Streptacidiphilus albus JL83: one gene and its partner. The protein of the gene in region 1 interacts with the protein of each later gene in a pairwise test. Links are inferred from orthologs where the notes say so. Each region holds a gene or a part of one and is shown in the gene's direction. Other genes may lie near its edges.

Region 1 (3,158 bases):
CACGTCGACCGCGCTGCCGACGGCCTCCACCTGCGTCTGGAACGACTGCTGGCCCTGGAGCGGGGCCGTGACCGGGGCGGCACCCGAGGGCGTGGCCGAGGGCGAGCCCTGCGCGGCCAGCTGCGGCAGTCCGCCCCCGGGCTGCTGGAAGACCACGGCCTGGGCGACCGAGGCGGAGTTCAGCGCGGCGGCCGCGTGGGCGGCGGAGGCGCGGTCCGGGTAGAAGAAGACCGTGACCGAGCTGTAGAGGCTGTGGTCCTCAGTGACGTAGTCGGCGGTCAGGAAGCCGTTGCAGTCGCCGCTCGCGGTGACCGGCGCCGAGAGGGTGAAGGCCGCGGTGCAGTCGTTGCCGGCGTGGCCCTGGTAGCGCTCGGCCCTGTAGCCCCCGGGGCTGGTGGCGGTGGCCGCCTCGGACACCTCGGCCGGCAGCACGTCGTCGACCCGCAGCGAGGAGATGCTGCCGGCCGGGACCGCGCTGCCGTCGGCCGCCTGCGGGACGTCGTCCTGCGAGGTGCTGCTGGTGGTCACCGACTGGACGACCTGCCCGGCCCCGGCGTAGTGCACCTCGGCCCAGGTCGCGGCCGTCGCACCGACGGCCAGGACCAGCAGCAGCGAGGCGGTCCGGGGCAACCGGGCCCGGGACGGCTGGTCGGCCGCGGCGCGGTGCTCCCCCCTGAGGTTCATTCCGCAGAGTCTAGGGCGCGATCATGGGCCGAACCCACAGGGGTGGATGAAGAGTGGATGAGAGGCGTCCGCGTCCGTCGCCCCGGACCTCCGGCAACCGGGTGTTGTCGGACTTCTGCGGCAACTCTGCAACCATCCGGGCGATCTTCTGGCAGGTTTCGCCATGGCGGCCGAGCAGGCCCGGAGGAGAGGATCACTGCCATGGATCTGCTTGACTCCCTGCTGGCCAAGGGCCTGAACCGTGAGCTCCCGACGCGTGCGGAGGCCCTCGCCCTGCTGGCGACCTCCGACGACGACCTGCTGGAGGTGGTCGCCGCCGCCGGGCAGGTGCGCCGCCAGTGGTTCGGCCGCCGGGTGAAGCTCAACTACCTGGTGAACCTGAAGAGCGGGCTCTGCCCGGAGGACTGCTCCTACTGCTCGCAGCGGCTGGGCTCGACCGCCGGCATCCTCAAGTACACCTGGCTGAAGCCGGACGAGGCCGCCGCCGCCGCGAAGGCGGGTGTGGCCGGAGGCGCGAAGCGGGTGTGCCTGGTGGCCAGCGGGCGCGGCCCGACCGACCGGGACGTGGAGCGGGTCGCCGAGACGGTGGACGCGATCCGGGCCGGGAACGAGGGCGTGGAGGTCTGCGCCTGCCTGGGCCTGCTCTCCGACGGCCAGGCCGAGCGGCTGCGCGAGGCGGGGGTGCACGCCTACAACCACAACCTGAACACCTCCGAGGGCACCTACGGCGACATCTGCACCACCCACGACTTCGCCGACCGGGTCGAGACGGTGAAGCAGGCCCAGGGCGCCGGGCTGTCGGCCTGCTCGGGGCTGATCGCCGGCATGGGCGAGAGCGACGAGGACCTGGTCGACGTGGTCTTCGCGCTGCGCGAGCTCGACCCGGACTCGGTGCCGGTGAACTTCCTGATCCCGTTCGAGGGCACGCCGCTGGCGAAGGAGTGGAACCTCACCCCGCAGCGCTGCCTGCGGATCCTGGCGATGGTCCGCTTCGTCTGCCCGGACGTCGAGGTCCGGCTGGCGGGCGGGCGCGAGGTGCATCTGCGCAGCCTCCAGCCGCTGGCCCTGCACCTGGTCAACTCGATCTTCCTGGGCGACTACCTGACCAGCGAGGGCCAGGCCGGACAGGCCGACCTGGACATGATCGCGGACGCGGGCTTCGTGGTGGAGGGCGCGGACGAGGCGACCCTGCCGGCCCAGCGCGAGGCCGCCGTCTCGGTCCGCCGCCGGGGCGCGGGTACCGACCTGCCGCCGAACGCGTGACCGTCACCACGGCCCGCGCACTGTCCCCGGAGCGGCTGCTCGAGCTCGACCGGGCGCACGTCTGGCACCCGTACGGCGCGATGCCGGCCGCGGTGGAGCCCTTCCCGGTCGAGTCGGCCTCCGGCGTCCGGCTGCGGCTGGCCCGTCCGGTGGAGGGCCGCGAGGAGCTGGTCGACGGGATGTCGTCCTGGTGGTCGGCGATCCACGGCTACCGGCACCCGGTGCTGGACGAGGCGGTGCGGGAGCAGCTCGGCCGGATGAGCCATGTGATGTTCGGCGGGCTGACCCACGAGCCGGCCGTGCGGCTGGCGGCCCGGCTGGTCGAGATCACGCCGGAACCGCTGCAGCACGTCTTCCTGGCCGACTCGGGCTCGGTCTCGGTCGAGGTCGCCGCCAAGATGTGCCTCCAGTACTGGCTCTCGCTCGGCCGTCCGGAGAAGCGGCGGCTGCTGACCTGGCGCGGCGGCTACCACGGCGACACCTTCCACCCGATGTCGGTGTGCGATCCCGAGGGCGGGATGCACCAGCTGTGGACCGGGGTGCTGCCCCGGCAGGTCTTCGCCGACGCCCCGCCGGACGGTCCGCCGTCGCCGGAGTACCTGGCCCATCTGGACGAGGTGATCGGCCGTCACGCCCACGAGACGGCGGCCGTGGTGGTCGAGCCGGTGGTCCAGGGCGCGGGCGGGATGCGCTTCCACTCCCCCGAGCTGCTGCGGGTGCTGCGGGAGCTGTGCGACAACCACGGGGTGCTGCTGGTCTTCGACGAGATCGCCACCGGCTTCGGCCGCACCGGCGAGCTCTTCGCGGCGGACCACGCCGGGGTCTCCCCCGATGTGATGTGCGTCGGCAAGGCGCTGACCGGCGGGTACCTGACGCTGGCGGCGGCCCTGTGCACCGAGGAGGTGGCCCGGGGCATCGGCCGGGGCGAGGTGCCGCTGCTGGCGCACGGTCCGACGTTCATGGGCAACCCGCTGGCCTGTGCGGTCGCCAACGCCTCGATCGAGCTGCTGCTGGGTCAGGACTGGCGGGCGGAGGTCCGGCGGATCGAGTCCGGGCTGCGGGCCGGGCTGGCCCCGGCCGCCGCGCTGCCCGGGGTGCGGGACGTCCGGGTCCTGGGCGCGATCGGCGTGGTCCAGCTGGACCACGAGGTGGACCTGCCGGCCGCGACCCGGGCGGCGGCGCGGGCCGGGGTGTGGCTGCGGCCGTTCCGG
Region 2 (3,128 bases), 5.7 Mb from region 1 along the record:
GCGCGGGCCGCCGCCCCCGCGAAGTCGACATCGCCCACATTGCCAGGGTTGTATCCGGCGTCGATGACGACCGCCCCGGGCTTGATGTCGGCCCCCTTGATGAACTCCGGCCGGCCCACAGCCGCGACCAGGATGTCGGCGGTGGCGATGATGTCGGACAGGCCGACGGTCCGGGAGTGGCAGTAGGTGACCGTCGCATCCCGGGCCAGGAGCAGCATCCCCAGCGGCTTGCCGAGGATCGGACTGCGGCCGACCACGACCGCGTGCCGACCGCTGGGATCGATCCCGTAGGCGTCGAGCAGCCGGACGATGCCTCCGGGCGTGCAGGCGTGGAAGCCGGGCAGGCCGAAGGCCATCGCCGCGAACGACCACATGGTCACCCCGTCGACGTCCTTGGCCGGGTCGATGGCCTCGAACGCCGCGCGCTCGTCGATGTGCTCCGGTACCGGGTGCTGGAGCAGGATGCCGTGGACGGAGGGATCGGCGGACAGGGCCCGCACCGCCGCGACCAGTTCCTCCGTGGTGGTGTCGGCGGGGAGCGCGACATGGCGGGACTCGATGCCGGCCCGGGCGCAGCGATTGCGCTTCATCGCCACATAGGTGACGGAGGCCGGGTCGTCCCCGACCAGCACGGTGGCCAGGCAGGGGGTGACGCCACTGGTCTCGCGGAGGTTGCGTGCGGCTTCGGCGCAGCGTTCGACGACGGCTGCGGCCAGCTCGGTCCCGGTCATGAGCCGGGCGCTGCCGAGCGATGCGTCGGCGGGCCGTGCGGTGGGCTGTCCGGTGGGCTGTGCGGCGGGCTGTGCGGTCATGGGCGGTCCCGGGGTGAGAGGGGTGTCGCCCAGGCGCGCGGCTTCGAACCGAAGGCAATCGCTCCCCGGTGGTGATCCACCCAAGCGCCAGTCACGACCGCGGTGCCAGCATAACCACGTCCTCCCGCCACCCGGTATCCGTCCGTTCGGCGGAGGAGACGGCTCTCCCGGTGATTGGCCAGGAGGCTGCCGGGGGATGTGCACCACCATGTGTCGCCTCTTCGGTCTGTGCAGCGCGCCCGAGCGGATTCGCGCAACCTTCTGGCTGGTGGGTGCCCCGGACAGCCTGGAGGCGCAGAGTCGGGCGAATCCGGACGGGACCGGGATCGGGGTGTTCGACCGGGACGGACGCCCGCTGACGTTCCGTCAGCCGCTGGCGGCCTGGCAGGACACCGAGTTCGCACAGGAGGCGCGGGAGCTTGAGTCGACGACGTTCGTGGCCCACGTCCGCTTCGCCTCGACCGGCGGACTGACCGTCGAGAACACCCACCCCTTCGAGCAGGACGGGCGGCTGTTCGCGCACAACGGCGTCGTCGGAGGCCTCGACCTGCTGGACGCCCGGCTCACGGAACTGGGCGTCGACGTCGCACGCACGGTCCACGGCCAGACCGACTCCGAGCGGTTCTTCGCCCTCCTCACCGAGGAGGTGCACCGACACGGCGGCGACGTCGGTGCCGGGATCACCGCCGCCGTCGGCTGGGCGGCCGAGCAGCTGCCGCTGTACTGCCTCAATCTGCTTCTGGCCGATGCGGACGGGCTGTGGGCGCTCCGCTACCCCGACACCCACGAGCTCTACGTCCTCGATCGCCGCGCCCCCGGGGACGGGCCCGGGGAGCCGCTGCAGCATGCCGACCGCCGCCGCCGACTGCGTGCCAGCTCCGCCGAACTGGCGGACCGCTCCTGCGTGGTGGTGGCCAGCGAGCGGATGGACGAGGATCCCCGCTGGCGGTTGCTGGCGTCCGGCGAACTCGTCCATGTCTCGCCGGGACCGGTGCTCGCGTCGACCCTGGCACTGCCGCAGCCGCCGGTCCACCTGCTGCGACTCGCCGACCTCCACCCGCAGGCTGCGGCCTCCCAGTCGGCGCACTGAGGTCCGCCCGCCATGATGGCTGCCATGTCCACCGAGAACAGCCAGACCGGAACCGCCCGCACGGAGCGCACGGCAGCGCAGATCACCCGGGCCGAGGTCGCCGACGTCCACCAGGTCCTCGCGGACCATTCCCGCTACTGGGGCGACCGCGACCTTCGCCCCCTCCACCAACTGGCGCTGGTGCAGGAGTTCGGCTCGACCTGTCTGGCCGCCAGGGACGCCGAGGGCATCGCCGGCTACCTCGTCGGCTTCGTCACCCCGACCGGCACCGGCTACGTCCATCTGATCGCCATCCGCGACGACACCCGGGGCTCCGGGCTGGGACGCCGCCTCTATGCGGCGTTCGCGGAGGCCGCGCAGCGCGAGGGCGCCGTGCGGTTGAAGGCGATCACCTCCGTTGCCAACACCGGCTCGGTCACCTTCCACCGCAGCCTGGGCTTCGAGGCGACGGTGGTCGAGGACTACAACGGCCCCGGACGCACCATGGTCGTCTTCCAACGCCCGCTGCCCTTCGCCGACGCGCCCGCGCCCTCGCCCTCACCCTCGACCGCCTGACCCCGGCTCGCCCGTACCCTGCTCGCCCCCTCCCGCCGACTCCGCTCCCTCCGCCGACTCCACTCCCCGCCGACTCCGCTACCGCTGTCCGGTCCCGAGACCGGCCAGCAGCGCCAGGACCTGCGGCCAGCCCTCGGCCTGGGCAGTGGCGTCGCCCGCGCGGCTGCCGCAGAGGTTCTCCTCGGCGAAGCTGGTGGGGTTCATCACCGTGGTCTGCTCGGAGAGGTAGGGGACGGTCCCGACCTCGTGCCCGGCCCCGGGGTAGACCAGCGCCTGGTGGGGATAGGGGTCGTGGTCCGCGTCGAGTTCGGTGACGATCTGCCGGGCCCAGGTCGCGGACTGCCAGACGCGCCGGCGACGGCCAGGACCGGTCCGCTCACCCGCTGCAGCGGGACGGCCCCCGGCGGGACCGGCTTTCCGGCCAGGCTCCAGGCATTGCCGGTTCCGTCCGGGAAGCTCGGGTTGACCTGGGCCGACGGCGAGTAGGCCACCGCACCGTGGACCAGCGTCGGGAAGTCCTCGGCAAGGTTCCGGGGGCTGCCGAAGGGCGCATCGCCCGGACGACGACGGCGCGCGGGCCCGCCGCACTGCGCCGCTCTGCCCCCGTGATCCAGGAATCAGCCGAATCCGCCGACGGGTTCCGACCGAGGGGGCGACGACTGTCGGTGGCT

What was found.
Region 2: the proteins of bioB (region 1) and BS75_RS30650 interact in binary tests that used the Escherichia coli proteins (3 or more experiments, as listed by UniProt). The link is inferred for Streptacidiphilus albus JL83 from one-to-one orthologs.

The regions. Positions count from the first base shown.
Region 1 is NZ_JQML01000001.1:1,229,486-1,232,643, forward strand. Bases 69-2,916 are described here. They hold bioB (biotin synthase BioB), read left to right. Parts: upstream 69-885; coding sequence 886-1,947; downstream 1,948-2,916. Other genes in these bases: BS75_RS05345 (hypothetical protein), read right to left, coding at 69-684; BS75_RS05355 (adenosylmethionine--8-amino-7-oxononanoate transaminase), read left to right, coding at 2,028-2,916. In the rest of the region: more of BS75_RS05345, read right to left, coding at 1-68; more of BS75_RS05355, read left to right, coding at 2,917-3,158. UniProt on the Escherichia coli protein: Catalyzes the conversion of dethiobiotin (DTB) to biotin by the insertion of a sulfur atom into dethiobiotin via a radical-based mechanism.
Region 2 is NZ_JQML01000001.1:6,968,373-6,971,500, reverse strand. Bases 144-2,961 are described here. They hold BS75_RS30650 (class II glutamine amidotransferase), read left to right. Parts: upstream 144-1,020; coding sequence 1,021-1,902; downstream 1,903-2,961. Other genes in these bases: BS75_RS47050 (acyl-CoA thioester hydrolase/BAAT C-terminal domain-containing protein), read right to left, coding at 2,536-2,961; BS75_RS30645 (GNAT family N-acetyltransferase), read left to right, coding at 1,927-2,457; BS75_RS30655 (bifunctional 5,10-methylenetetrahydrofolate dehydrogenase/5,10-methenyltetrahydrofolate cyclohydrolase), read right to left, coding at 144-731. In the rest of the region: more of BS75_RS30655, read right to left, coding at 1-143; more of BS75_RS47050, read right to left, coding at 2,962-3,128.